4 regions of the Pseudomonas sp. GW458-11-26-14-LB4 genome follow, and region 1 is predicted to be linked to each of the others. Evidence: predicted binding sites of a transcription regulator. Region 1 holds the regulator's gene; each other region holds the start of a gene.
The links. The regulator FliA, encoded in region 1, starts transcription of late flagellar genes. The targets are predictions, from matches to a motif close to CTAAAGTTTNNNNNNNNNNNGCCGNTAA.
Positions count from the first base shown of each region.

Region 2: the regulator FliA is predicted to act here: its motif matches at 2,349-2,376, upstream of AC07XZ_RS07955 (methyl-accepting chemotaxis protein).
Region 3: the regulator FliA is predicted to act here: its motif matches at 2,570-2,597, upstream of motA (flagellar motor stator protein MotA).
Region 4: the regulator FliA is predicted to act here: its motif matches at 2,358-2,385, upstream of flgM (flagellar biosynthesis anti-sigma factor FlgM).

Region 1 is NZ_JBWKYU010000002.1:291,537-298,995, forward strand. Features, by position in the region: gene flhA (flagellar biosynthesis protein FlhA) at 41-2,170, shown strand; gene flhF (flagellar biosynthesis GTPase FlhF) at 2,182-3,522, shown strand; gene fleN (flagellar synthesis regulator FleN) at 3,636-4,466, shown strand; gene fliA (RNA polymerase sigma factor FliA) at 4,463-5,203, shown strand; gene AC07XZ_RS04145 (chemotaxis response regulator CheY) at 5,371-5,742, shown strand; gene AC07XZ_RS04150 (protein phosphatase CheZ) at 5,761-6,549, shown strand; gene AC07XZ_RS04155 (chemotaxis protein CheA) at 6,589-7,459, shown strand, end outside.
Region 2 is NZ_JBWKYU010000004.1:258,101-265,559, reverse strand. Features, by position in the region: gene AC07XZ_RS07960 (HvfA family oxazolone/thioamide-modified RiPP metallophore) at 171-578, shown strand; gene AC07XZ_RS07955 (methyl-accepting chemotaxis protein) at 651-2,276, opposite strand; tRNA gene AC07XZ_RS07950 (tRNA-Pro) at 2,437-2,513, opposite strand; tRNA gene AC07XZ_RS07945 (tRNA-Lys) at 2,611-2,686, opposite strand; tRNA gene AC07XZ_RS07940 (tRNA-Pro) at 2,692-2,768, opposite strand; tRNA gene AC07XZ_RS07935 (tRNA-Asn) at 2,778-2,853, opposite strand; gene clpB (ATP-dependent chaperone ClpB) at 3,152-5,716, opposite strand; gene pgeF (peptidoglycan editing factor PgeF) at 5,847-6,569, opposite strand; gene rluD (23S rRNA pseudouridine(1911/1915/1917) synthase RluD) at 6,566-7,459, opposite strand, start outside.
Region 3 is NZ_JBWKYU010000006.1:151,649-159,107, forward strand. Features, by position in the region: gene AC07XZ_RS10205 (toll/interleukin-1 receptor domain-containing protein) at 1-489, shown strand, start outside; gene motB (flagellar motor protein MotB) at 578-1,645, opposite strand; gene motA (flagellar motor stator protein MotA) at 1,649-2,500, opposite strand; gene AC07XZ_RS10220 (HDOD domain-containing protein) at 2,668-4,206, shown strand; gene AC07XZ_RS10225 (rhodanese-like domain-containing protein) at 4,246-5,061, shown strand; gene asd (archaetidylserine decarboxylase) at 5,080-5,940, shown strand; gene AC07XZ_RS10235 (lectin OAA family protein) at 6,001-6,402, opposite strand; gene AC07XZ_RS10240 (cyclic-di-GMP receptor FimW-related protein) at 6,625-7,459, shown strand, end outside.
Region 4 is NZ_JBWKYU010000021.1:66,793-74,251, forward strand. Features, by position in the region: gene AC07XZ_RS23730 (MFS transporter) at 1-590, shown strand, start outside; gene AC07XZ_RS23735 (flagellar brake protein) at 650-1,384, opposite strand; gene AC07XZ_RS23740 (flagella synthesis protein FlgN) at 1,480-1,947, opposite strand; gene flgM (flagellar biosynthesis anti-sigma factor FlgM) at 1,996-2,322, opposite strand; gene flgA (flagellar basal body P-ring formation chaperone FlgA) at 2,541-3,302, opposite strand; gene AC07XZ_RS23755 (chemotaxis protein CheV) at 3,385-4,317, shown strand; gene cheR (protein-glutamate O-methyltransferase CheR) at 4,365-5,192, shown strand; gene flgB (flagellar basal body rod protein FlgB) at 5,434-5,841, shown strand; gene flgC (flagellar basal body rod protein FlgC) at 5,845-6,288, shown strand; gene flgD (flagellar hook assembly protein FlgD) at 6,304-7,032, shown strand; gene flgE (flagellar hook protein FlgE) at 7,063-7,459, shown strand, end outside.

The DNA of each region.
Region 1 (7,459 bases):
TGGGCGTCAAAAGTTTGCTTTAAAGGAACGGGGAAAACCGGTGGATCGCTCTCAGTTATTCAACACTGCTCGCTCGAATGTTGCCGACCTCAGTCGAGGCAATCTGGGTGTGCCGCTGTTGCTGCTGGTCATGCTGGCGATGATGATGTTGCCGGTGCCGCCGTTCCTGCTCGACGTGTTCTTCACCTTCAACATTGCCCTGTCGATCGTCGTGCTGCTGGTCTGCGTATACGCCTTGCGGCCGCTGGATTTCGCGGTGTTCCCGACCATCCTGCTGGTGGCGACGCTGCTGCGGCTGGCGCTGAACGTGGCGTCGACGCGGGTGGTGATGCTCCACGGTCAGGACGGCCACGCCGCCGCCGGTAAGGTGATCCAGGCTTTCGGTGAGGTGGTGATCGGCGGTAACTACGTGGTCGGTATCGTGGTCTTCGCGATCCTGATGATCATCAACTTCGTCGTGGTAACCAAGGGGGCCGGCCGGATCTCCGAAGTGAGCGCGCGTTTCACCCTCGATGCGATGCCCGGCAAGCAAATGGCGATCGACGCCGACCTCAATGCCGGTCTGATCGACCAGGCGCAGGCCAAGGCCCGTCGTTCTGAAGTTGCCCAAGAGGCCGAGTTCTACGGTTCGATGGACGGTGCCAGCAAGTTCGTACGCGGTGACGCCATCGCCGGTCTGCTGATTCTGTTCATCAACCTGATCGGCGGTATGGCCGTCGGTATCTTCCAGCACAACATGACGTTCGCTGACGCGGGCAAGGTTTACGCCTTGCTGACCATCGGTGACGGTTTAGTGGCGCAATTGCCATCACTGTTGTTATCTACAGCGGCAGCGATCATGGTGACCCGTGCTTCCGGTTCGGAAGACATGGGCAAGCAGATCAATCGCCAGATGTTCGCCTCGCCGAAAGCGCTGGCGGTGGCTGCCGGTCTGATGGCGGTCATGGGCCTGGTGCCGGGCATGCCGCACTTCTCGTTCCTGACCATGGCTGCGCTGGCTGCCGGTGGCGCTTACCTGTTCTGGAAGAAGCAGAACGTGGCCAAGGTCATCGCGCTGGAAGAGGTCAAGCGTCAACAGGAACTGCTGCCGTCGCCAGCCCGCGCCATGGAAACCAAGGAGCTGGGCTGGGACGACGTGACCCCGATCGACATGATCGGCCTGGAAGTCGGCTACCGTCTGATTCCGTTGGTGGACCGCAACCAGGGCGGGCAATTGCTGGCGCGGATCAAGGGCGTGCGCAAAAAGCTCTCGCAGGATCTGGGCTTCCTGATGCCGACCGTGCACATCCGCGACAACCTCGACCTGGCGCCGAGCGCCTATCGCCTGACCCTGATGGGCGTGATCCTGGCCGAAGCCGAGATCTACCCGGATCGCGAACTGGCGATCAACCCGGGGCAGGTCTACGGCACGCTCAACGGCATTACCGCCAAAGATCCGGCTTTCGGCCTGGAGGCGGTGTGGATCGAAGTCAGCCAGCGCGCCCAGGCGCAATCGCTCGGTTATACCGTGGTCGATGCCAGCACCGTGGTTGCGACCCACTTGAACCAGATTCTGTACAAGCACTCCAGCGAGCTGATCGGCCACGAAGAAGTCCAGCAACTGATGCAATTGCTGGCCAAGAGCTCGCCGAAACTGGCAGAAGAGCTGGTGCCCGGCGTGGTCACGCTGTCGCAGTTGCTCAAAGTATTGCAGGCGTTGCTGGCCGAGCACGTGCCGGTGCGCGATATCCGCAGCATTGCCGAAGCCATCGCCAACAATGCCGCCAAGAGTCAAGATACCGCCGCTTTGGTGGCCGCTGTGCGGGTCGGCGTATCCCGCGCCATCGTCCAAAGCATTGTAGGGACTGAGTCGGAGCTGCCAGTTATCACGCTGGAGCCAAGGTTGGAACAAATATTGCTCAATAGTCTGCAGAAGGCAGGACAAGGCTCGGAAGAGGGCGTTCTGCTGGAGCCGAGCATGGCCGAGAAGCTGCAGCGTTCGCTGATCGAAGCGGCGCAGCGCCAGGAAATGCAAGGTCAGCCGGTGATCCTGTTGGTAGCAGGCCCGGTTCGCGCGATGCTCTCGCGCTTTGGTCGCCTGGCAGTTCCCGGACTGCATGTGCTGGCCTACCAGGAAATTCCGGACAACAAGCAAGTGACCATCGTTGCGACAGTAGGGCCCAACGGCTGAGGTAGTGGTTTATGCAAGTTAAGCGTTTTTTCGCCGCCGATATGCGTCAGGCCATGAAGCTGGTTCGTGATGAGCTGGGCGCTGATGCCGCCATCATTGGCAACCGCCGCATTGCCGGCGGCGTCGAGCTGACGGCGGCGCTCGATTACAAACTGTCGGCGCTGGCCCCGCGTGTTCCGAACATGGAACTCGAGGATGAGCTGCGCAAGACCCAGTCGCGCATCGTCACCGCCCAGGCCGAACTGAGCTTGCGTGGCGAAGCCGACGGCAACACCAATCGCCAGTTGTTCGCCGGGCTGCCGTTGACGGCCGGCCTGCCGCTGACCGCTGCCGAGCCGCTGACCGAACCGACCTACGAAGCTCCGGCTCGTCCGGCGCCGGCGCCTGCAGCGGTTTCCGCTGGCGTTGACCCGCGTGCACTGGATTCGATGCGTTTCGAACTCAACAGCCTGCGCGAACTGATGGAAGTGCAACTCGGCACCCTGGCCTGGAACCAGCTGCAAGGCAGCCGTCCGGCCCAGGCCAATCTGTACCGTCGTCTGCAACGCATCGGTTTGTCCGGCCCGTTGTCCCGTGATCTGCTGTCGATGATCACCGAGATCGACGAACCTCGTCAGGCCTGGCGCATGCTGCTGGCGCACCTGGCACGAATGATTGCCGTACCGGAAGTCGAGCCGCTGGAAGAGGGTGGGGTGATTGCGATGGTCGGTCCTGCCGGCATGGGCAAGACCACCACGCTGGCCAAACTGGCCGCCCGCTACGTGCTCAAGTACGGCGCGCAGAACATCGCGCTGGTGAGCATGGACAGTTTCCGTATCGGCGCGCAGGAGCAGCTCAAGACTCTGGGTCGCATCCTTAACGTTTCGGTGACTCACGTCGATCCGGGCCAGTCCCTGGTGCAGGCGCTGGATCCACTGCTGCGCAAACGCGTGGTGCTGATCGATACCGCCGGCCTGCAAGCCAGCGATCCGGCCCTGCGCATGCAGCTGGAAAGTCTGGCCGGTCGTGGCATTCGCTCAAAAAATTATCTGGTCCTGGCAACCACCAGCCAGAAACAGGTTCTAACCGCCGCTTATCACAGTTACAAGCGTTGCGGGCTGGCCGGCTGCATCCTGACTAAACTGGATGAGACGGCCAGCCTTGGCGAAGTGCTGAGCCTGGCGATCAGTCACGAACTGCCGGTCGCCTACCTGACCGATGGGCCGCGTATTCCGGATGATCTGCATCTGCCGCGCCGTCATCAACTGGTCAGCCGCGCCGTCAGTGTGCAAATGCAGGAAGAACCCAGCGAAGAAGCCATGGCTGACATGTTCGCTGATATCTACCACAGTCCGACCAAGCAGGTTGGCTGAGGTAATGAACCGTTTTTGTACCTACATCGATGGTCTGCCATGCATTGTTCCGGTTGTGAACGCGCAGCCAGTAATGTGGCCTCCGTCTATGCAAGACAAGGTAAAGAAATAACATGGGCAGCATGCATCCCGTACAGGTGATCGCGGTGACCGGCGGCAAAGGTGGCGTCGGCAAGACTAATGTGTCAGTGAACTTGTCCCTGGCGCTGGCAGAGCTTGGCCGTCGGGTCATGCTGCTGGACGCCGACCTGGGGCTGGCGAACGTCGACGTTCTGCTGGGCCTCACACCCAAACGCACCCTGGCCGACGTGATCGAAGGCCGCTGCGAGCTGCGCGACGTGCTGTTGCAAGGCCCCGGCGGGATCCGCATCGTGCCGGCCGCTTCCGGCACCCAGAGCATGGTTCACCTGAGCCCGGCCCAGCATGCCGGCCTGATTCAGGCGTTCAGCGACATCGGCGACAACCTCGACGTACTGGTGATCGACACCGCTGCGGGTATTGGTGACTCGGTAGTCAGTTTCGTGCGCGCGGCCCAGGAAGTGTTGCTGGTGGTCTGCGACGAGCCGACCTCGATCACCGACGCCTACGCGCTGATCAAACTGCTGAACCGCGATTACGGCATGAATCGCTTCCGCGTCCTGGCCAACATGGCCCAGAGCCCGCAGGAAGGTCGCAATCTGTTCGCCAAGTTGACCAAGGTCACGGATCGCTTCCTCGACGTCGCCCTACAATACGTCGGCGCGGTGCCCTACGACGAAAGCGTGCGCAAGGCGGTGCAGAAGCAGCGTGCGGTCTATGAAGCCTTCCCGCGTTCCAAGTGCGCACTGGCGTTCAAGGCGATCGCACAGAAGGTCGACACCTGGCCGCTGCCCGCCAACCCGCGCGGCCACCTCGAATTTTTCGTCGAGCGCCTCGTGCAGCAAACGGCAGGACCTGTGCTATGACCGCCAGCGGTATGAATTTCTACAAGAAGTCGGCGCGTGACGCGCAGTACGAGCTGATCGAGCGTTACGCGCCACTGGTCAAACGCATCGCCTACCACTTGCTGGCGCGATTGCCGGCCAGTGTGCAGGTCGAAGACCTGATCCAGGCCGGGATGATCGGCCTGCTCGAAGTCTCGACCAAATACGACGCCAGCAAGGGCGCCAGTTTTGAAACGTACGCGGGCATCCGGATCCGCGGTGCGATGCTCGATGAAGTCCGTAAGGGGGACTGGGCGCCACGCTCGGTTCACCGCAATACCCGTATGGTCAGCGACGCAATTCGCTCGATTGAAGCTAAAACCGGCCGTGACGCTAAAGATCACGAAGTTGCGGCCGAACTCCAATTGAGTCTCGACGATTACTACGGGATTTTGAACGACACCCTGGGCAGCCGGCTGTTCAGTTTCGACGACCTGTTGCAGGACGGCGAACACGAAGGGCTGCACGAGGATGGCGCCAGTGCTCATCTGGAGCCGTCGCGCGATCTGGAAGACGAACGTTTCCAGGCCGCGCTGGCGGACGCGATTGCCAATTTGCCGGAGCGTGAGCGACTGGTGTTGGCGCTGTACTACGACGAAGAGCTGAACCTCAAGGAGATCGGTGAAGTCCTTGGCGTCAGTGAATCGCGGGTCAGCCAGTTACACAGCCAGTGCGCGGCCCGCTTGCGGGGGCGTTTGGGGGAGTGGCGAGCGCGCTGAAGGCAGTGTGGGGACACTGCGAACGAGGCTGGTGCGGTGGTGAACGGCACCGGTCTTGATCTGTTGTGCTCCAGACAGTCATCGAGTGTTTTGCCGGATTGATTGAAATGGCGCGTCCAGGTGCTGGGCGCGTTTAAGACTGCTTGGAGGTCGAATTGAACAAAGACATGAAAATCCTCATCGTTGATGACTTCTCAACGATGCGGCGGATCATCAAGAACCTGTTGCGTGATCTGGGGTTCACCAACACCGTTGAAGCCGACGATGGCACCACTGCCATTCCGGTACTCAACAGCGGCAGCATCGACTTTCTGGTGACCGACTGGAACATGCCCGGCATGACCGGTATCGACCTGCTGCGCCACGTGCGTGCCGATGAAAAGCTCAAGCACCTGCCAGTGCTGATGGTGACCGCTGAAGCCAAGCGCGAGCAGATCATCGAAGCGGCCCAGGCCGGCGTTAACGGCTACGTGGTCAAACCTTTCACGGCCCAGGCGTTGAAAGAAAAAATCGAGAAGATTTTCGAACGCATCGGCTGATGAACGCGCGGGGGAGCTATGGAGCATAACGAATCTTCACAGGGCGATTTTGAGTCGACCCTGAAAAAACACGCGGTCGAACTGGTCGAGAGCCTTGAAAAAGGCAAGTTCGGCGACGCTGTGCAACTGATCCATGAGCTCAATCAGACCCGTGACCGTGGCCTGTACCAGGAAGTGGGCAAGCTCACGCGTGAACTGCACAGTGCGATCGTCAATTTCCAGATCGATCCGCACATGCCACAGGCTGAGGAAGTGTCGCAAATCACCGACGCTACCGAGCGCCTGGGCTACGTGGTCAAACTGACCGAAGCTGCCGCCAACCGCACCATGGATCTGGTGGAAAGCGCGACCCCTGTGGTCAATGGCCTGGCTGACGAAGCCCAGGCCTTGAGCGCCGATTGGAGCCGCTTCATGCGCCGTGAGGTCGGGGCTGAAGAGTTCCGTGAACTGGCGCGCCGGGTCGACGGTTTTCTGGCACGCAGCAGCGCGGACAACCGCGCGGTGTCGAGCAATCTGAACGACATTCTGCTCGCCCAGGATTACCAGGACCTCACCGGTCAGGTGATCAAGCGCGTGACCCAATTGGTCACCGAAGTCGAAAGCAACCTGCTCAAGCTCGTGCTCATGGCCAGCCAGGTGGACCGCTTTGCGGGCATCGAACATGACCGTGCGGCGATGCTTGCTGAAAAAGATCCACAAAAACATCTCTCGCAGGGTGAAGGTCCGCAGATTCATGCCGATAAACGAGAAGACGTTGTGTCCGGTCAGGACGATGTGGACGATTTGCTATCCAGCCTTGGATTTTGAGTTTTTTTGGGTTTTTAGACCTGTAGGAGCACCCCATTAATGAGCTTCGGCGCCGATGAAGAGATCCTTCAGGATTTCCTGGTTGAGGCCGGCGAGATTCTTGAGCAACTGTCCGAACAACTGGTCGAGCTGGAAAGCCGCCCGGATGACGCAGATCTGCTCAACGCAATTTTTCGCGGTTTCCACACTGTAAAAGGGGGCGCCGGCTTCCTTCAGCTCAACGAGCTGGTGGAGTGCTGTCACATCGCCGAAAACGTGTTCGACATCCTGCGCAAGGGTGAACGACGCGTCGATGCAGAACTGATGGACGTGGTGCTCGAAGCGCTGGACGCGGTGAACAGCATGTTCAGCGAAGTCCGCGATCGCAGCCCGATCACCGCCGCCACCCCGGAACTGCTGGCCGCCCTGGCGCGTCTGGCCGAACCGCAATCGGCGGATGAAGCCCCGGCTTCGCCTGTCGCCGAGATGATCGAAGAACTGGTCGTCGAAGGTGATTCGGGTGACATCACCGATAACGAATTTGAACAGTTGCTGGACTCGCTGAACGCCGTCAAGGCCGAAGCCGAAGCCCCGGCGGCTGCCGCTGCACCTGCTTCCACCGAAGCGGCCAGCGATGAAATCACCGACGCCGAGTTCGAGTCGCTGCTCGACCAGTTGCATGGCAAAGGCCAGTTCGCGGCCGACGCCGTGGCACCGGCGGCCGCTGCACCTGCTGCTCCGGCGGCGGGCGACAGCTCGGACATCACCGACGACGAATTCGAGGCCTTGCTCGATCAGTTGCACGGCAAGGGCAACTTTGCCGTTGATGCGCTGGAGTCGGCGATTGCTTCGGTTCCTGCAACGGCTGCTCCGGCAGCGGCTGCGGCCGGTAGCGATCTGATCAGCGATCACGAGTTCGAATCGCTGCTCG
Region 2 (7,459 bases), on a different contig from region 1:
TGTCTTCTACTGTATCTGCCCCCTGCTTTCCCCACCTTCGCTTACAAACGTCCCGCTCCTCGACACAGACGCGATACACCGCCACCGCTTAATGGCCACACCCGAGCACAACTGCTCCGGCTTGATCGCCCTTAACGTGTGGTTGCGCAGTGCAACCGAAGGAGAATGCAATGTCCCGTACTTCGAAAATCGGCAAAAACTCCCTTGGCCTGGTCGGTGCCGTACTGGCCGGCGGCCTGATGCTGTCCGGCTCGGTGTTCGCCGCGCAACCGCTGGCCCAGGGCTACATGGTTGCCTCGGCTGAAACCTCGGTGAAAACCCCGGAAGGCAAATGCGGTGAAGGCAAATGCGGCGATGCGTCGATGGCCAAGACCGACACCGATGGCGACGGCAAGGTCTCGCGCGCCGAGTTCCTGAAGGTCGCGCCGAAGTCCGACTTCGACAAGATCGACACCAACCACGACGGCTTCATCGACGAGCAAGAGGCGTACAACAACGTCAAGGCCAATTTCGAAGCCAATGGCAAGAAAATGCCGAAAGGCTTGTTCGAACACCTGAAAGACCAGGATGGTGCCTGATTTTCAGCCTGCCCGACAAAACAAGCCGCGCGATCTCTGACGAGAAGCGCGGCTTTTTCACGCCTGCACTGATTACAGCTGGAAGCGCCGCACCATGCCCTGCAGGGCGTTGGCCAGTTGCGACAGTTCATGGCTGGATGCGTTGGTTTGATCGGCACCCGCCGCCGAGCGCACCGACAGATCGCGAATGTTCACCAGATTGCGGTCCACTTCCCGCGCCACCTGCGCCTGTTCTTCGGCGGCGCTGGCGATCACCAGATTGCGCTCGTGGATTTCGTGTACCGAGGCCGTGATCGTCTGCAACGCTTCACCAGCCCGCTCGGCCAGCACCAGCGTGGTGGCCGCCCGCGAGGCGCTGGCCTGCATCGACTCCAGCGCCAGGCTCGAACCGTTGCGCATGCCCTGCACCATCTGCTCGATTTCCTGGGTCGATTGCTGCGTGCGATAAGCCAGCGCCCGGACTTCATCGGCAACTACCGCAAATCCGCGCCCGCTCTCCCCGGCCCTCGCCGCTTCGATGGCTGCGTTGAGCGCCAGCAGGTTGGTCTGTTCGGCGATCGCTCGGATCACGTCCAGCACTTTGCCGATGTTTTGCGACTGATTGGCCAGTGATTGCACCAGCTCGCCGGTGTGCTCGACTTCGCTGGCCAGGGCGTTGATAGCGCCGGCGGTTTCGCTGACCCGTTCCTGGCCCAACTGTGCCGACTCGCTGGACTGGCGGGTAGCGTCGGACGTCGACACCGCATTGCGGGCAACTTCCTCGACCGCCGTGGTCATCTCGTTGACGGCGGTGGCGGCCTGTTCGATCTCGTTGTTCTGCTGTTGCAGCCCTTGCGTGCTGTCGTGGGTGACTGCGCTCAGTTCGTCGGAAGCGGTCGCCAGTTGCGTGGCCGAGCCACTGATGCCCTGCAGGGTTTCGCGCAGGTTCTGCTGCATGGTCGCCAACGCCTTGAGCAAGCGGCTGACTTCATCATTGCCGTGGGTTTCGATCGGACGGGTCAGATCGCCTCTGGCGACGTGCTCGGCAGCGTCGACGGCGGCGCTCAAGGGGCGAACGATGCTACGGGTCAGCAACATGGCCAGGGCCACGGTTGCCAACGCCGCCAGAGCGATGAACAAGGTCACGATGGTGCGCGAGGTTTCGTAGTGGGCGGCAGAGTTCTGGCTTTCGGCGGCGACCTGGCGGGCGAACAGATCGGCCAGGTCATTGAGTTGTTTGCCGGAGCCGTCGACCACGGTTTTCATGTCGACCAGCAGCAGCTTGGTCAGCTCGTCGCGCTTGCCTTGCTCGGCAAGGGTGAATGACTGAGCGATGCCGGTGCGGTAGGCAGCAAAGGTCTTCTTGAACTGATCGTACAACTGCTGCCCTTCCGGGGTGGTTACCAGTCGGTCGTAGGCGGCGATTTTCTCGCTCAGTTCCTTGTCGCGGGTGTCCATCTGGCTGCGGTAGGTGGCGATGTTGGCCGGATCCTGATCCAGCGCCATGCGCAGGGAAATGGTGCGAATGCGCAACATGATTTCGCGGATCTCGTCGCCGCCGCGAATGCTCGGCAGCCACTGCGTCTCTACCGCCACTTCGCTGTCGCGGATGCTCGACATCTGCCCCAGCGCAAACACCCCGAGCAACGCCACGAGCACCGCAATCAGGGCAAAGCCCAGGGCGGCACGGGGAGCAATATTCAACTGACGAAGCAACATGACGAACGCCCTTTTTCTTGTATTGGCAGAATTCAGGAGCGCTTGATGCGGCAGGCCCCTTTCGTTAGCGGGCTATCGGCAAGTTGTATGACGACTTGAATGAAACATTTCCGCAGGGCAAAAAAAATCCCCGTATCTTTCGATACGAGGATTTTTAATATGGTCGGGGTAGGGGGATTCGAACTCCCGACATCCTGCTCCCAAAGCAGGCGCGCTACCGGACTGCGCTATACCCCGGTAAAAAAAAGGCGACCTTTCAAAGATCGCCTTCTTCGATCAGCGCTTTTGGCCTCTGATCTTAAGATTCGATCCCAGTATTACCTGGTTTCAAAAATGGTGGGTCGTGTGGGATTCGAACCTACGACCAATTGGTTAAAAGCCAACTGCTCTACCAACTGAGCTAACGACCCAAAAATGGTCGGGGTAAGGGGATTCGAACTCCTGACATCCTGCTCCCAAAGCAGGCGCGCTACCGGACTGCGCTATACCCCGGTTTGAAATTGGCTCCGTGACCAGGACTCGAACCTGGGACCCAATGATTAACAGTCATTTGCTCTACCGACTGAGCTATCACGGAACTACATATTTCAATTTACAACGGTGAAACTTGCAGCTTCTCGACATCGTTTTCGCATCGCTGCGTTCGTGTGTCTGAGGCGCGCTATTCTACAACCTAGAACACCTCTGTCAACCCCCTAAATTGCTTTCAAGTTAATGATTTGCAACTTATTTCAGATTTCTGCCCAGTGAGCTGAAACCGTGTTGGTGACTGACTGCGGGGCGCACTTTACAAGCCTTTTCCTTTGAGTTCAACAGCCTGGCGAAAAAAAAGGCCTCGCATTGCGAGGCCTTGATTACTTCACCACCGTCGAGCGTCAGTTGAACGTGATCTCGTCGTTCTCCACCACACCGGTCGCAGTCTCGCCCGGCATGAAGCGTCCCGACAGGATCAACTGCGCCAACGGGTTCTCGATCCAGCGCTGGATCGCCCGCTTCAGCGGCCGTGCGCCGTAGACCGGGTCGTAACCGACGGCAATCAGCTTGTCCATCGCTTCCGGGCTCAGTTCCAGCTTCAGCTCGCGCTCGGCCAGACGGCTGCGCAGACGGCCCAGCTGGATCTCGGTAATGCCCGCGATCTGATCCCGCGCCAATGGCTCGAAGATCACCACTTCGTCGACCCGGTTGATGAACTCCGGACGGAAGTGGGTGGAAATCGCATCCATCACCGCTGCCCGTTGCGCTTCACGATCACCGACCAGTTCCTGGATCTGCATCGAACCGAGGTTGGAGGTCATGACGATCACGGTATTGCGGAAGTCCACCGTGCGGCCATGACTGTCGGTCAGACGGCCATCCTCCAACACTTGCAGCAGGATGTTGAAAACGTCCGGGTGCGCCTTCTCGACTTCGTCCAGCAGGATCACCGAGTAAGGCTTGCGCCGTACCGCTTCGGTCAGGTAACCGCCCTCTTCGTAGCCCACATAGCCCGGTGGTGCACCGATCAGCCGCGCCACGGAATGTTTCTCCATGAACTCGGACATGTCGATCCGCACCATCGCCTCTTCAGTGTCGAAGAGGAATTCGGCCAGCGCCTTGCACAGCTCGGTTTTACCGACACCGGTCGGGCCGAGGAACATGAACGAGCCGCTCGGGCGATTCGGGTCGGATAACCCGGCACGGGAGCGCCGCACCGCGTTGGCCACGGCAACCACTGCTTCGTCCTGGCCGATCACGCGTTGATGCAACAGGCTTTCCATCTTCATCAGCTTGTCGCGCTCGCCTTCGAGCATTTTCGACACCGGAATACCGGTCCACTTCGAAACGACTTCGGCGATTTCCTCTTCGGTCACCTTGCTGCGCAGCAACTGGTTTTCGCTCTTGCCGTGCTGGTCGACCATTTGCAGGCTGCGTTCCAGATCCGGGATCACCCCGTACTGCAACTCGGCCATGCGGTTCAGGTCGCCTTTACGGCGCGCGGCTTCCAGTTCCTGACGGGACTGTTCGATCTTCTGCTGAATCTGTGCAGAACCCTGCACCTCGGCTTTTTCCGAGCTCCAGATTTCTTCCAGATCCGAATACTCACGCTCGTGGCGGACGATTTCTTCCTGGAGTTTTTCCAGGCGCTTGATCGCCGCTTCGTCGCTTTCTTTCTTCAGTGCCTGGGATTCGACTTTCAGTTGAATCAGGCGCCGCTCCAGACGATCCAGCACTTCCGGCTTGGAGTCGATCTCCATGCGGATGCGGCTGGCCGCCTCGTCGATCAGGTCGATCGCCTTGTCCGGCAGTTGCCGGTCAGTGATGTAGCGATGGCTGAGCTTGGCTGCCGCGATGATCGCGCCGTCAGTGATCGCCACCTTGTGGTGAACCTCGTAACGCTCCTTGAGGCCACGCAGGATCGCGATGGTGTCTTCTTCGCTCGGCTCGTCCACCAGCACTTTCTGGAAGCGCCGCTCGAGGGCCGCGTCCTTCTCTATATATTGGCGGTACTCGTTGAGCGTGGTCGCGCCGACGCAATGCAGCTCACCACGGGCCAGGGCCGGTTTGAGCATGTTGCCGGCGTCCATCGAGCCTTCGCCTTTACCGGCGCCGACCATGGTGTGCAGTTCGTCGATGAACAGAATGATCTGCCCTTCCTGCTTCGACAGCTCGTTGAGCAGCGCTTTCAGGCGCTCTTCGAACTCGCCGCGATACTTGGCGCCGGCAATCAGCGCACCCATATCGAGAGACAGCAGGCGTTTGCCACGCAGGCCGTCCGGCACTTCACCGTTGATGATGCGCTGGGCCAGCCCTTCGGCAATCGCGGTTTTACCCACGCCAGGTTCGCCGATCAGCACCGGATTGTTCTTGGTGCGGCGCTGCAGGACCTGAATGGTGCGACGGATTTCATCGTCACGGCCGATCACCGGGTCAAGCTTGCCTTCTTCGGCGCGCTTGGTCAGGTCGACGGTGTATTTATCCAGCGCCTGACGCGACTCTTCGTGGTTGGCGTCGTTGACCGCCTCGCCACCGCGCAGGTTGTTGATCGCATTCTCCAGCGCCTTCTTGCTCACGCCCTGGCCGAGCAGCAACTTGCCGAGCTTGCTGTTCTCGTCCATCGCGGCGAGCAGCACCAGCTCGCTGGAAATGAACTGGTCGCCCTTCTGCTGGGCCAGACGGTCGGCCTGATTGAGCAGACGCGCCAGATCCTGCGACATGTTCACGTCGCCGGTCGGGTTCTGGATTTTCGGTAATTGATCGAGCTCTTTGGTCAGCTCTTTACGCAAGCTGTTGACGTCGAAGCCCACCTGCATCAACAGGGGTTTGATCGAACCACCCTGTTGTTCAAGCATGGCTTGCATCAAATGCGCCGGCTCGATGGCAGGATGATCGTGGCCGACAGCCAGGGATTGGGCATCGGACAACGCCAACTGCAATTTGCTGGTTAAACGGTCTATACGCATGGGTCACCTTCCTTTTGAGCAGGCCGGACCTAAAAAACCATCCTGAATAAAGAAACCTGCCAGATACCGCTATAGATGCGGTCGATTCTGGAAGATTCAAGCGTCAGGGAGTTGATGCAGATCAGAGAGTTTAGCGGGTAAGCCAGACTAAAGAGGCGAAGCGACCAGTGCGAGGCGCACGGCGATAGGAAAAGAAGCGCGGATCGGTCACTGTACAGAAACCGCCACCATAAACAGCGGTGACACCGCGGACCGCCAGACGCAGCCGCGCCAGCTTATAGATGTCAGCCATGAACTTGCCGGCGTTGTGGCTCGGGACAAAGGCTGTCTCGGCTTCGGGCAATTGATTGATGAAGACTTCCCGGACTTCCGGGCCGACTTCAAAGGCTTGCGGGCCGATGGCCGGGCCGAGCCAGACCAGAACGTCTTCGGCGGGCACGTCCAGACTGTCGAGGGTGGCCTCCAGTACGCCGGCCGCCAATCCACGCCAACCGGCATGAGCCGCCGCGACGCGAGTACCGGCACGGTCGCAGAACAGCGCCGGCAGGCAGTCGGCGGTCATCGCCGCACACGCGATACCGGGTGTTGCCGTCCAGCTGGCATCTGCCGTGGCCACCACGGACGGATCAGCATGCGCCACGGCAATCCCGTGCACTTGCTGCAACCAGGCAGGCTTTATAGAGAAGTGTTCGGTCAGGCGCCGACGGTTTTCGACGACGGCCTCGGGACGGTCATCGACATGATCGCCCAGGTTGAGGCTGTCGAACGGCGCCTCGCTGACGCCGCCCTCGCGAGTGGTGACACAGGCCTTGACGCTGGCCGGCGCGGGCCAGTCCGGCGTCAGCCAGTTCATCCGATGAATGCCTCGCGGTCCTGCTTGAGCAGGGTCAGCAGCCATACCAGATCTTCCGGCAGCGGCGATTCCCAGCTCATGCGCTCACCGGTGGTCGGGTGATCCAGCTCAAGGAACCGCGCGTGCAGGGCCTGACGCGGGAAGTGCTTGAGGGATTCGACCATGGTCTGGCTCGCGGCCGGCGGAATGCGGAAACGACCGCCGTACGCCGGGTCGCCGACCAACGGGAAGTTGATGTGCGCCATGTGCACGCGAATCTGGTGAGTACGACCGGTTTCCAGCTTCACCCGTACGTGGGTGTGGGAGCGGAAGCGCTCCAGCACGCGGTAGTGGCTGACGGCCGGCTTGCCGCCTTCCATCACCGCCATGCGCTGGCGCTGCTGGCCGTGACGACCGATCGGGGCGTTGATCTTGCCGCCGGCGGTCACCACGCCGATCACGATGCACTCGTAGATCCGGCTGACGCTGCGGCTTTGCAGCTGCGCGACCAGTTTGGTCTGCGCCTGAATGGTCTTGGCCACCACCATCAGACCGGTGGTGTCCTTGTCCAGACGATGCACGATACCGGCGCGCGGGACATTGATGATGTCCGGAACGTGGTGCAGCAAGGCGTTGAGCAAGGTGCCATCAGTGTGACCGGCAGCCGGGTGCACCACCAGGCCCGCAGGCTTGTTGATCACCAGAATGTCGTCGTCTTCATAGACGATGTCGAGTTCGATGTCCTGAGCGACCCATTCACCCTGGGCCTCCTGCTCGGCAGTCAGCTCAAGGATGGCACCGCCATGAACGATGTCGCGCGGGCGGATGACCGCCCCGTCCACAGTCAGGCGACCTTCTTTGATCCAGGCGGAAAGGCGCGAGCGCGAGTGCTCGGCGAAGAGTTGGGCGGC
Region 3 (7,459 bases), on a different contig from region 1:
CCCGTATTCATCAGCTACCGCCACGGCGATCGCGCTCAGGCGATTGCCATCAACAGCCGCCTGGTTCAGGCCAATATCAAGACCTACCTTGATGTGCTGGATCCTGAATCCCAGACCACCGACGACATCACGGGTGTCATCACCCGTAACATCACCGAGTGCAGCCACCTGCTGGCCGTGGTGTCGGAAAAGACCGCACTGTCGTGGTGGGTGCCGTTCGAAATCGGCGAGGCGACCATCAGCCACCGACGAATCTGCTCGTTCAGAACCGGGCCGGCGGAGCTTCCGCACTACCTGGACAAATGGCCGAAGCTGAGCACCGATCGGGATCTGGATTTCTTCATCGATGCTTACCGCACCGAAGGAAGCGTCAAGCGTTCCATGACCCTGGATTCGGTCACGGCAAATCAGTCAACCCGAACCGCCAATCGACACAACGCCGAAGTGTTTCATGACGCGCTGAAAAACCGTATTCGACGCGGGTTTTAGTCAGCCCGAGCGCCGCAGGGAATACGTCTGTGACCAGCCTTCCCACCGGACACAAAAAAGCCGACATCGCTGTCGGCTTTTTTGTGGGTCACTGCTTCGGCGCGGGAGCCGGTGCAGCAGGCGCCGGGGCTGGCGCCGCGGCGCCCGGTTCGGTCGGTTTCGGCAGCGGGTCGTCGAACAGGTTCAGCCGTTCGCGCAACTCGTGTGCAGGCACCGGCTGCTGATCTGCCGGCAAGGCGTTCGGGTCGACCGGGGTGGCCGGCGCCGCGCCGTTCTGGCCTTGATCTGCCGGTTTCGACGGGTCGGCACCTTGCGAACCTTCGATGGCCGCCTGGGCCTTCTTGGTCAGCACCACGATGTCGATGCGGCGGTTGACCGGGTTGAACGGGTTCTCCTTGTCGAACAGTGCCGACGAGGCGTAACCAACAACCCGCGCCACTTGAGCATCCGGATAACTGCCCGCCACCAATGCACGCCGGGCGGCGTTGGCACGGTTGGCCGAAAGCTCCCAGTTGCCGAAATCGCCGTTGCCCACGTAAGGCTTGGCATCGGTGTGACCACTGATGCTGATCTTGTTCGGCACCGCCTTGATGGTGTCGGCCATGGCCAGCAGGATGTCTTCGAAGTACGGCTTCAGGCGTGCAGAACCGGAGTCGAACATCGGCCGGTTCTCGGCGTCCATGATCTGGATGCGCAAGCCGTTCGGCGTGATTTCGAACAGGATCTGATCCTTGAACTTCTGCAGTTGCGGGTTCTCGTCGACCTTGTTCTGCAGTTCCTGCAGCAACAGTTCCAGGCGTTCCTTCTCGACCTGCTCGGCCATGCCTTCAACCTGTTCGGTGTCGACCGTGACCTTGTCCGGTTGCGGCTGCGACTTCACTTCAGGGTTGAGGGTGTTTTCCGGCGCCAGGGTCGGCGTACCGCCCAGATCGATGATGTACGGCGTGCCGCTCTCGGAGAAACCGACCGGATCCTTGAAGTAACCGGCGATGGCGATCTTCTGTTCCGGGGTCGCGGTGGACAGCAGCCACAACACCAGGAAGAACGCCATCATCGCCGTCGCGAAGTCGGCGAAGGCGATCTTCCACGCCCCGCCGTGATGCCCGCCGGCGATGCGCTTGACGCGCTTGATGATTATCGGCTGGTTATTTTCCATGACTTAGCGACCGCGAACGGCTTGTTCCAGCTCGGCAAAGCTTGGACGGTGAGCCGGGTACAGAACCTTGCGACCGAACTCGACAGCCAGCGACGGCGGCATGCCGGAAGCCGAAGCCACCAGCGAGGCCTTGATGGCTTCGTAGACGTTCAGCTCTTCCTTGGCATCGTGCGCCAGGGAGTGCGCCAGCGGGCCGAAGAAACCGTATGCCGCGAGAATACCGAAGAAGGTACCCACGAGTGCCGCACCCACGTGCAGACCGATGGACTTCTGATCGCCCTCACCCAGGGAGGCCATGGTCACCACGATACCCAGTACCGCCGCGACGATACCGAAACCCGGCATGGCGTCGGCAATGCCGTTCACCGCGTGGGACGGATGCTCGAGGTCTTCCTTCAGGCTGTACAGTTCCATGTCGAACAGGCCTTCCAGCTCGTGGGGAGCCATGTTGCCGGAGGACATGATGCGCAGGTAATCGCAGATGAACGCGGTCATGCGTTCGTCTTTCAGTACCGCCGGGTACTTGGCGAAGATCGGGCTCGCGGCGGCGTCTTCGATATCGCCTTCGATGGCCATCATGCCTTCGCGGCGGCTCTTGTTGAGGATCTCGTAGATCAGGCCCAGCACTTCCAGATAGAACGTGTGGCTGAAACGCGAACTGAACATGCTCAGGGATTTCTTGAGCACGTGCATCGTCATGTAGCCGGGGTTGGCCTGCAGGAATGCACCGAGTGCAGCACCGCCGATGATCATCACCTCGAAGGGCTGGATCAGGGCGGCAATCTTGCCGTGGGAGAGCACGTATCCGCCGAGCACGCTCGCGAATACGACGATGATGCCGATAATTTTAGCCATAGGTAGAAAGGTACTTGTTTAAGTCGGGTTCAAGGTCATATTCGGAAGTTAAAAAATCTCTTCTTCTACTTATCGGCAAAACTGCGCCAGACTATAGCCAGTTCAGGCGAAAAGCCAATTTAGCCCATGCCGGGCGCGTCTACAGTCAGTGAAGATCTCGTCCAGACATGGCTAATGAAACGAACGTCCCACACGTAAAACCGACCACACTCGATGGCTGGGTGAAGCTGCTCGACAGCGTTCGCCTGCCGGTGCCGCAAGATGCCCATGACCGGGTCTGCCGGGCGATTCGCGATGACCGCAGCTCGCTGCGCGACATCGCCGACCTGATGCAGGACAGCCCGGCACTGGCCCTGAGCATCATCCGCGAAGCCAACCGCCACACCCACGGCAACATGACTGCGCCGGCGGAAAACCTCGAAGTGGCGATCAATCGCCTCGGCCTTGGCCGCACCGAAGAACTGCTCGCGCGCCTGCCCGCCGAACCTTCCGCACAGATCCCCCAGGCCCTGCGCCAGTTGCAGATGATCAGCCAGCACGCCACGCAACAGGCCAACGGTTTTTTCGCCAGCCGCCTCGCACGTTTGTGGCAGGACATCCATTGGGGCAGCCTGCTGTTTCTCTCGCCGCTGTGGCCGTTGGCACTGACCTTTCCCCAATTGCTTGAAGAGTGGGAAGTGCGGGTTATCCACAAGGGCGAATCAGCGCGCGTCGTGGAAAAGCAGTTGTTCGGCGTGCGCCTGCTGAAAATCGGCGAAGCGCTGGTGGAAGCCTGGCGTCTGCCGATCTGGGTGCAACAAGGTTATCGGCTGCTGCTGACCGAGCAGCGCGAACTGGTCAAGGTCCTGCGCATTGCCCGCGATGTGGATCATCCGTTGCGCCAGCAAAACCGCCTCGACGACGATCCGACCCTGCGTCGCTGGCTCAATCAGCCGGCCAACACCGTGTTGCTGGCCAACGGTCTGGCACTCTCGGCGCAACAGGCCTGGGACAGTCCGCACAGCGAGCGCTGGCAATTCCTGACCAGCCTCTATCTGCAAATCTCGATGGACGAGGTGCAACAACAGTTGCACCAACAGGCCGCCGTCAGCGCTCGCCATCATTCCATGCCGGATCTGTGGCACCCGGCGGTTTCGCTGCTTTGGCCGTGGGGCACCCGTCGTCTGCCTGCCGGAATGCTGCCGGCTGCGGCGCCATCCGCTGACGACCTGACCCAGTGGCGCCGGCAATGCGCCGAGCTGCTGGCCGTGCCAAGCCGCTTCACCAATGCCATGAGCCTGACTGTCGCCGCCCGTGAGGCGCTGGTCGCCAGCGGCATGCGTCGGGTGATGATCCTGATGGCCGACCGCAGCCACGCCAATCTGCGCGTCCATCAAACCTCGGGGTTGCCGAAGGAAGCCGCTGCGCTCAATTTCGTTGTCAGCCAGAGTTCGGTGCTGCAACGCTTGCTCGCGCAGCAGGCGCAAGTGCGGATCACCCCGGACAACAATGCCCAGTTTTCCGCTCTGCTGCCCCCCTCGCTGCGCACGCTGTTCCGGGGCGAGCACCTGTTCCTGCGTTCACTGGTGAACAACGGCCGGGTGATCATGATCGTGGTCGCCGACCAGGGTGGCGGGCCGTTCGCCGACATCACCGTGCAAGCCTTCGGCAAAACCGCGCAGTGCATCGAGAAAGCCCTGCACAGTTTTAGCCAGCGCGGCCAATGACAGCTACAATCCTTCCCCTTTGTGCTCTGGAGACCTCACATGTCTGATTTCTCTGGCCTGGCCCTGGTGATCGAGCCGAGCGACCTGCTGCCGCGCCTCGAATCCCGCGATCTGATTCTGGTGGATCTGACCAGTGCCGCCCGCTACGCCGAGGGACACATTCCCGGCGCACGTTTTGTTGATCCGAAACGCACCCAGCTGGGTCAGGCGCCGGCTCCGGGCCTGTTGCCGAGCAAAGAGAAACTCGAAGAACTGTTCGGCGAGCTGGGTCATCGCAAGGACGCGGTCTACGTGGTCTATGACGACGAAGGCGGCGGCTGGGCCGGGCGCTTCATCTGGCTGCTCGACGTGATCGGCCATGACAAATACCACTACCTCGACGGCGGTCTGCCGGCGTGGCTGGCGGAAGGCTCGCCGATGTCGATCCAGATTCCTCCAGCGGCGGGCGGCCCGGTTGCCCTGACCCTGCACGAGGAACCCACCGCCACCCGCGAATACCTGCAGAGCCGTCTTGGCGCCGCTGACCTGGCGATCTGGGACGCTCGAGGTCCGCTGGAGTATTCCGGCGAAAAGGTCCTGGCGGCCAAGGGCGGGCACATCCCCGGCGCGGTCAATTTCGAATGGACGGCGGGCATGGATCAGGCGCGCCAGCTGCGCATCCGTACCGACATGCCGCAGATCCTCGAAAACCTCGGGATCACCAAGGACAAAGAAATCATTACCCACTGCCAGACCCATCACCGGTCCGGTTTCACTTATCTGGTGGCCAAGGCCCTCGGTTATCCGCGGGTCAAGGGCTACGCCGGTTCCTGGGGCGAATGGGGCAACCACCCCGACACCCCCGTCGAGCTTTAAGGATTTTTAAGGACAGTCATGAAAGAGCGTTTGTTTATCATCAGCCAGTACCTGCTGCCTCATCACCTGCTGTCGCGCCTGGCCGGCTGCGTCGCCGAGTGCCGCGTGCGCTGGTTCAAGAATGCCTTCACCACCTGGTTCGCCAAGCGTTATCAAGTGGACATGTCGCAGGCGCTGGTTGAAGACGTGACCGCTTACGAGCACTTCAACGCCTTCTTCACCCGCGCGCTGAAAGACGGCGCACGTCCACTGGACCAGACCCCGGGCGCAATCCTCAGCCCGGCCGACGGTGCGATCAGCCAGCTCGGTCCGATCGAACACGGTCGTATCTTCCAGGCCAAGGGCCACAGCTTCAGCGTGCTGGAACTGCTGGGCGGCGACGCGGCCAATGCGGCGCCGTTCATGGGCGGTGAATTCGCGACTGTTTACCTGTCGCCGAAGGACTACCACCGCGTGCACATGCCGCTGGCCGGCACCCTGCGCGAAATGGTCTACATTCCGGGCCGGATCTTCTCGGTCAACCAGACCACCGCGGAAAACGTTCCTGAACTGTTCGCCCGCAACGAGCGCGTGGCGTGCATCTTCGACACCGAGCGCGGGCCGATGGCCGTGGTGCTGGTGGGCGCGATGATCGTGGCATCGATCGAAACCGTATGGGCCGGTTTGGTCACGCCGCCGAAGCGCGAGCTGAAAACCTTCCGTTACGACGAAGCCGCCCGTGCGCCGATTCATCTGGAAAAAGGTGCGGAACTGGGGCGCTTCAAGCTGGGTTCGACCGCGATCGTGCTGTTCGGGCCGGATCAGGTGAAATGGGTTGAAGAACTGAGAGCCGGCTCGCCGGTGCAGATGGGTCAGGCCCTGGCACTGTCCAACCCCTGAACCGGTTGATCCGCCCTTTCGCAAGTCTGCGAAGGGGCGGATACGACCTGGGTGGCGCCGTTACTCTATCTGCCCACGGAAGCCGATCGGCCCTTCGTTGGCGTAGGTATTGGTGCCACTGAGGTTTTTCCCTCCGTCATTGGATGTGACACTCAACGCGATAACATTCTGGTTATCCCGCCCGCCGATCACCCACTTGCCACCTGGGTGCCACGGGGCATCGTTGCCACCCCACTGGTTTTCAACGTTGTACTGGTTCTGGCCAGTACGCTGAGCCTTGAAGCCAATAGGGCCTTCGCCGGCGTAAGTCATAGTGCCGTTAAAGGTTTTGCCACCGTCGCCGGACTTGATCTCGATCGCGACGACGTTCTGGTTGTCCCGCGCGCCCAGCACCCAGGTTCCACCCGGATGCCAGGGTGCCGAACTACCGCCCCATTGATTTGCCACTGCGTATTTAGACATGAACCTCATCTCCTTGAAGTTTCGGGAGACCTGCCCCGACGTTGACGGCAGGCCGTGCAACCGTGCGTTTCCGATCGCACGTCTGAGAGCCTAGTAGCGCCTGCGGGAATGGCACCAGGCCAGCAGACCAACGGTAAAAAACCCTGACAATCGCCTGCGAAACAGACCACAACTGCTAGAGTTTTTGGCATTGCCCTATTCGCCGCCGGAGCTTGTCACGGCATGAGTGAGCCTCGTTCCCAACCAAAACTGAGCGCCCCGACCCCGACGCAGTTGCGCCTGTCCTTCTGTGAAGCCACCCCGCGCGACCTCAAGCGCTGGATCGCCGACCTGCCGAAAGCAAACATCGGCGAAACCGCGCGCCTGCTGTATCAAGGCTTAGGTGAGCTCAATCAATTGCTGACGCCCAGCGATAATCGCCTGCATCTGCTGGAACTGTTGCGACCCGAGGTTTACTTCGTCTGCCAGCATCTGGAACGGCATTTTCTGCATCAGGCGATCATGCTCGATGAGCGCTCTCGCAAGATCAGCAACCTGTGCCAGGCCCTGCAAAGTCAGCTGGCCATCGGTTACAAACAGATCATTCTGCGGATCGCGCCCAAGTACTCCCGGGATCGCGCAACCCTGGTGAGCGAAGCGCTGCAACGGGCGGCTCACGCGCTCAAAGGACAACTGGTTCGCGCGACGCAGCTGTACAGCGCCGCACCGGAACAGCTGTGGTTCGAACTGCATCAATTGTTTCGCTGCGCCTGCGAGCTGCAACTGCAACATCGCCGGGTGCGCGACGACCTTGCCAGCCTCACCGCCGAGTTGAGTGTCGAACAGACCTACCTCGCCGCCCTGCTGCTGGGCAGCGCCCGCTGCAATCAGTTGCGGCAGAACCAGATCGCGCGCCTGGCCCAAGTAGTGGAGCCGTGGAGTGCGTGGCTGAAACTGCATCCCGCACATCCGGGCGAGGGGTTGTTCGCGGTTTCGGCAGAGATCGACGCCGGCCCGCGTTACCGCTCCCAATTCCGTAGCGAGCAACAAGCCAATCTGCTCGGTTTCGATCCGCAAC
Region 4 (7,459 bases), on a different contig from region 1:
CCGACCGCTATGACCGGGCGCTGCTGATTCGCTGCTTTGCGTTGTTCCTCGCGATTGCCGCGTTGCCGCTGGCGATCCTGCCGCAGGTGCCGCTGGAGGTTCTGTTCGTGGTCGGCTTCCTCTGCTCGCTGGTGCAGTTTTGCCTGTACCCGTTGGCGGTGGCGTTTTCCAACGACCACGTTGAAGGCGAGCGCCGGGTGTCGCTGACGGCGATGCTGCTGGTGACTTACGGCGTGGGCGCCAGTATCGGGCCGCTGGCGGCCGGGGTGCTGATGAAGCTGTTCGGGCCGCAGAGCCTGTATGCGTTCTTCACCTTTTTCGCGTTGGTGCTGGTGTGGCGGATCCGACCGAAAGCCGTGACCAATCTGCACCAGGTGGACGATGCACCGCTGCATCACGTGGCGATGCCGGACAGCATGTCCAGTTCGCCGCTGGTGGCAGCGCTTGACCCGCGAGTCGACGAGCAGGTGGTGCAGGAGCAGATGCAGAATACGGTCGTTCCTGAGCCGGAACCCCAGCCGGAACCTGACGTGCCAACCGACTCGACAGTTGAGAGTGACGGGCCAGATATCAGCCCCGCCAAGCCTTGAATCGGGCACAAAAAAACGGGCAGTCACCGCAGTGGCTGCCCGTTTTTTATACCTGCCGATCAGAGATCGTCTTTATCGAACCGACGCGCTTCGCGCTGCAGTTGATAAACGAAACGCTCGACGTTGCGGGCCGCCGGGCCGCTGATGTTGTGAAAGCGCAGGCCGGCGAAGGTGATGTTGAGCTTTTCTTCGAAGTGCAGGTAACGCAGCTCGACCGATACCGGTTGGTTGCCGAACAGCGGTGCGGCGATCAGGCGATCATAGACCTGGCCCAATTGCAGGCGGTCGGTGATATCGCCTTCAAAGCGCAGCTTGCAACCGGTGGCAGAGATATCCAGCAGTTTGCCGCCGATCGGCGACTTGAGCTTTTCGCCACCCAGTTCGACGCTGACCAGGTCGGTCAGCTTCAGGGCGGCGCGGAAGGCATTGCGGCGCTGGTGATAAACCACTTCGGTGGGCAGGTCGCCGGTGTAGAAGCGGTCGCCGTCGGAATCCTTGATGCTCAGCGTTCCTGTACATTCCCAGGCGATGCGCACGCCATCATGAAAGCCCTCAACCTTGAACGGTTCGCCTGCTTCCAGAAAACGTTCGCCGTCGCGCGGGATCATTTCATCAAGCTTGATCGAACCGTTTTCGCGATCGACTTCAATCAGGTAGCTCTGGAAGCGCTGGCTACGCTCGTGAAAGGTGATGATCAGCGGATCGTGGCTCTCTTGCAGCTGGCGCAGATTGCTGGAGATCTCCAGGGGCGTGGTGAGCACCTTTGGGGGCTGCGGAGCGTCATCGTTGGACACGTTAAATCAATCTCCAGACAAAATTTGACTACGGCTGGCCAGTATTTTGCCAGCATGTTTCGCACGTTGATAGGGCGCAAGCATAGAAGAAAGCATCACGCCTGGCTGAGCGCGCGCGGTTTCTGCAGTTTGGAGAAGGTGCCACTGGCGTCATAGAGCGCGGGAGGCTCGCCGCCGGTGAGGATTTTCAGCTGATTGGCCGTGGCGGCCTGCTGCATGATGATCGACTGGCCGTTCTTGACGTTGGCCGCCTGGCACTGGGCAATCAGGTCGGTCAGGACATCGCTCTGGCTCAGCAACTGATCGCCGATGCTCGACTGGCTGGCCAGTTGTTCCAGGCCTGCGCGGTCGAGCGACAGATTGAGACTGGCGAGGATTTCGCTGCGCTTGCGGCCATGCTGTTCGAGCAGAATGATCAATGCCTGTTTGCGCGCCAGAATTTCTTCCAGCAGAGGCATGTCGCGACCGTGCAAGGCGAGGGACTCGGTTTGCAGTAACTCCAGCAATTGTTGAGCTGGAGCAAAGTCGTCGGTGATCAGTTGCAATAAATTAGTGTCGTGCATGGCTGGCCTTGGGTTTTAAGCGTCCAAAAGCCTGGCGCTGACCGAGGCCTAGCGCTGGGCTTCGAAATTAAGCAGTTTGCTGGCTACACGGTTGCTGTCGACCTTGTAGCTGCCATCGGCAATCGCTGCTTTCAACTCGGCCACGCGGGCTTTATCGACGGCAGGCTGATCGCGCAGCTTGTCAGTGACCTTCTGCAACTGTTGAGCCTCATTGCTGAGGTGTACCGATTCCCCGCTTTTTGCGGTACTGGCCTGTTCGGCCGGGGTATTCAGCGGCGCGGAGGTGCCGGTTTCGGCGGTTTCCTTGGCGTTGCTGGTACGTGTACTGCCCGTAAGTGACGAGGAGCTGTTCAAACGGCTGAAATCGATGACCATGTTAAAAACCTCTGGGAATTTGGACGCTTGCCATGTTCTCGGCCATCCCCTGGAAAACTTTAGGCTCATTTAGCAATGAGCTTGCATGCGCCGTTGCAGATCCTGCTGCGGCACAGTTTAGGGAACAGCTCTGGTCAGCGCCAGTTTTCTGCTTGAGTACTCAGAGGCTTTTCAAACATCCGTTCATACAGCCGCTCACATCACCGCTACATGGCCGCTCACATGGCAACTTCCACCTGGCCCGGCGCGATAACCTGCGCCTTGATAACCCGTTGGGAATTGAGGTTTTTCACCCGAATCTGTTCTTTCAGGCCGCCGTTCGACAGGGCTTCGCCCGGCATGCGGACGGCGAGGGTGCCGCTGCGGGCGGTGATCACCACTTGATCGCCCTTGCGAACCACTTCCGCCTGTTCCAGATGCACCAGGGTAATGACTTGATCGGCTACCGTTGGTCGGGTCAATTTTTGTCCGATCGCTTCATCCACCGACGTCAGGAAACCCTGATTGATCGTGCTGACGTCGCGTTCGCGCAACGTCACGTCCTGAGGCTCGATGATGCCGGCGCGTTTGAGTGGTCGCGTGGTGGTCACAATCTCGCGAAACAGGCGGACTTGAGCGGGCACGAACACCGTCCAGGGGGAGGTGCCTTCGCAGCGGACCTTGACCGTGACACGGCCCAGAGGGCGTGCCGGACTCTCCAGTGTCGCTGTCAATTCCTTGTCGCACATAGGCATGCGCATGCGTGGATCGAGCTGGTTGACCTCGATTTCATAACGGCCTTCCGTTTGACTGGTAGCCAGATAGTCTTCTACGGTGAATTCAAGAAAGCCCTGAGTGACGCCGATAAGCATGTCAGGCAAGGTAACCGCATCAGCACCGGCAGGGCTGCCAGCGAAAAAAAGGCAAATGGCGGACATCGCGCAAAGCCCTCTGCGGAGGGGAGATGTCAGGCGTCGGAAAAATGTCGTTTGAGCGTTCATACGAGTTAAAAAGCAAGCGCCGTGCCGTTTAGCAATGAATGTGCGTCGCAACAACACTTGGCGTTGGTGTAGGAGTCTGGGCATGGCTGGTGTAATGGATTCGGTGAACCAGCGCACGCAACTGGTGGGGCAGAATCGCCTGGAGCTGTTGTTGTTCCGTCTCGACGGCCAGCAGCTCTACGGGATCAACGTGTTCAAGGTTCGGGAAGTGCTGCAATGCCCGCAACTGACGCTGATGCCCAAGTCCAGTCCTGTCGTGTGCGGGGTGGCGAATATCCGGGGGGCGACCATTCCGATCCTTGATCTGGCGATGGCGACCGGCTCCGGTGCTTTGAAAGACAAGAACAGTCCGTTCGTGATCATCACGGAATACAACACCAAGACGCAGGGTTTCCTGGTGCGCTCGGTGGAACGTATCGTGAACATGAACTGGGAAGAGATCCATCCGCCGCCCAAGGGCACCGGACGCGATCATTACCTGACCGCTGTGACTCGGGTCGACAATCAGTTAGTCGAAATCATCGACGTCGAGAAGGTGCTGGCGGAAGTTGCGCCGACGCCGGAAGCGATTTCGGTCGGCGTGGTGGATGTCGAGACCCAGAGCAAGGCGTTGTCGCTGCGGGTGCTGACGGTCGATGACTCGTCGGTGGCGCGCAAGCAGGTGACGCGTTGCCTGCAGACGGTCGGCGTCGAAGTGGTGGCGTTGAACGACGGCAAGCAGGCGCTGGATTACCTGCGCAAGCTGGTCGACGAGGGCAAGAAGCCGGAAGAAGAGTTCCTGATGATGATCTCCGACATCGAAATGCCGGAGATGGACGGGTACACCCTGACGGCCGAGATCCGCAGCGACCCTCGCATGCAAAAGCTTCATATCATCCTGCATACTTCGTTGTCGGGTGTGTTCAATCAGGCGATGGTCAAGAAAGTCGGTGCCGATGACTTCCTGGCCAAATTCCGTCCTGATGACCTGGCATCCCGGGTAGTCGACCGGATCAAAGCAGCAGATATCAGCTAAGGGCCTTTTGCCCCTGGCGTTCAACACGATTTAAGAGGCGGCATCATTTGTCTACGGGTAATTTGGATTTCGAACAGTTCCGGGTCTTCCTGGAAAAAGCCTGTGGCATTTTGCTCGGTGAAAACAAGCAGTACCTGGTGTCGAGCCGTCTCAACAAACTGATGGAGCAGCAAGGCATCAAGTCCCTGGGTGAGCTGGTTCAGCGCATCCAGACCCAGCCGCGCAGCGGTTTGCGCGAGCAGGTGGTCGATGCCATGACGACCAACGAAACCCTGTGGTTTCGCGACACCTATCCGTTTGAAGTCTTGAAGAACAAGGTGCTGCCCGAAGCGATCAAGGCCGCTCCCAACCAGCGTCTGCGGATCTGGTCGGCGGCCTGCTCGTCGGGTCAGGAACCCTATTCGCTGTCGATGTCGATCGACGAGTTCGAGCGGACCAACATCGGCCAGTTGAAGATGGGTGTGCAGATCGTTGCCACCGATCTGTCCGGCAGCATGCTGACCAACTGCAAGACCGGCGAGTACGACAGCCTGGCAATCGGTCGCGGTCTGTCCGCCGATCGTCTGCAGCGCTACTTCGACCCGAAAGGGCCGGGGCGCTGGGTGATCAAGGCACCGATCAAGAACCGGGTGGAGTTCCGCTCGTTCAACCTGCTCGACAGCTACGCAAGCCTGGGCAAGTTCGACATCGTGTTCTGCCGCAACGTGCTGATCTACTTCTCCGCCGAGGTGAAGAAGGACATCCTGTTGCGCATCCACAGCACGCTGAAGCCGGGCGGTTATCTGTTCCTTGGCGCTTCCGAGGCGCTGAACGGTCTGCCGGATCATTACCAGATGGTTCAGTGCAGCCCGGGGATCATCTACCAGGCGAAGTGATCAAGACCGGCAACACAAGAAACGGGAGTCCTCAGGGGCTCCCGTTTTTTTATGCCTGAAGGTTTTGCCGGTGGCAGGCGGCGGCAGAAAAGCGGCGTCCGGCGGAAACCGGTTGCCGCTTTTCTGGCATTGCCGCGTTGCCGGTTCCGCGCAAAGCCCCGTAATCCGGGGCTTTCTCAAACTGGCACGCCGCTTGCTATAACCCTGTTACGAAAAATCCGGTCACCTGAAGGTTCCCGACATGAGCATCAGCTTCGATAAAGCGCTCGGCATTCACGAAAAGGCTCTGGGCTTCCGCGCCCAGCGTGCCGAAGTGCTGGCCAACAACATCGCCAACGCCGATACCCCGAACTACAAGGCGCGGGATCTGGAGTTCTCCAAAGTGCTCGAAGCACAGAGCCAGAAGAACGCCAACGGCACCATCGCCCTGAACATGACCAACAGCCGTCACATCGAAGCTGAAGGGCTGGGCAATGGCGACGAGTCGCTGATGTATCGCACGCCGATGCAGCCGTCGATCGACCAGAACACCGTGGACGCCCAGCTGGAACAGTCGAACTACGCGGAAAACGCGGTCGGCTTCCAGGCCAGCTTCACCCTGCTCAACAGCAAATTCAAAGGGCTGGTATCAGCCCTGCGCGGAGAGTAATCCATGTCCCTGTCCAGCGTTTTCAACATTGCCGGCAGCGGCATGAGCGCCCAGACCACCCGCCTCAACACCGTGGCTTCGAACATCGCCAACGCCGAGACCGTCTCGTCGAGCATCGATCAGACCTACCGTGCCCGTCACCCGGTATTCGCCACCATGTTCCAGGGCGGCCAGAGCGGCGGCAGCAATTCGCTGTTCCAGAACCAGGATGCTGCGGGCCAGGGCGTGCAGGTCATGGGCGTGGTCGAAGACCAGAGCAACCTCGAAGCGCGCTACGAGCCGAACCATCCGGCAGCCGACGCAAAGGGCTACGTCTACTACCCGAACGTCAACGTGGTGGAAGAAATGGCTGACATGATTTCCGCGAGCCGGTCGTTCCAGACCAACGCCGAAATGATGAACACCGCCAAGACCATGATGCAGAAGGTACTGACCCTCGGTCAGTAATAAGGGGCGACTGCCATGAGTGTTACCGATACCACCAGCAGCCTGACGATGAACGACATACTGGCCAACTCTTCGAAGAAGACCAGTAGCACGACCACCGGCGGCATCGCTTCGGCCACCAACAGCTCGACCGGCGGCCAGGCCCTGGGCAAGGACGCGTTCCTGCAACTGCTGGTAACCCAGCTGAAGAACCAGAACCCGCTCGACCCGCAGGACAACAGCGCATTCGTTGCCCAGTTGGCGCAGTTCAGCAGCCTTGAGGGGATCACCACCCTCAACAGCACCGTCAGCTCGCTGGCCGGCAACTACAACTCGTCGCAAGCCCTGCAGGCTTCGTCGCTGGTCGGCCGCAACGTGATCGTGCAGACCAACTCGGTACAGCTCGACGATCCGAGCAAAGGCATGACCGGTTCGGTCACCGTTCCGTCGTCGATTGCCGGCGGCACCGTCTCCATCACCGACAGCAGCGGCACCGTTGTTCGCACCATCGACCTGGGCAGCCGCGCCGCCGGCAATGCGAGCTTCACATGGGACGGCAAGGACAAGGACGGCAACCTGGTGAAAACCGGTACCTACACCGTCAAGGCGAACGCCTCGATCAACGGTACCTCGACCGATATGGCGACCTACCTGCCAGCCACGGTCACCAGCGTGACGATCAGCCAGACCGGTGGCGAGCTGATGCTCAACCTGTCCGGCAAGGGCACCGTTGCCCTGTCCAAAGTACAAACCATTGGTATATAGAGCCGACTAACCGGCACAAAGGAGTGGAATATGTCTTTCAATATCGGCCTTAGCGGTCTCTATGCAGCCAACAAGCAACTGGACGTGACCGGCAACAACATCGCCAACGTTGCGACCGCCGGTTTCAAATCGTCCCGTGCAGAATTCGAAGACGTCTACTCGGCCACTCGCCTGGGTAGCGGCAGCAAGGTCATCGGCAACGGTGTGCGCCTGGCCAACGTTTCCCAGCAGTTCACCCAAGGCGACATCAACAACACCGGCAACGTGCTGGACATGGGCATCAACGGTTCGGGCTTCTTCACCCTGAGCAACAACGGCTCGATCTCCTACACCCGTGCCGGTACGTTCAAGGTCGACAAGGACGGCTTCATCACCAACACCGACTACACCTCGCGTCTGCAAGGCTATGGTGTGGACTCCAACGGCA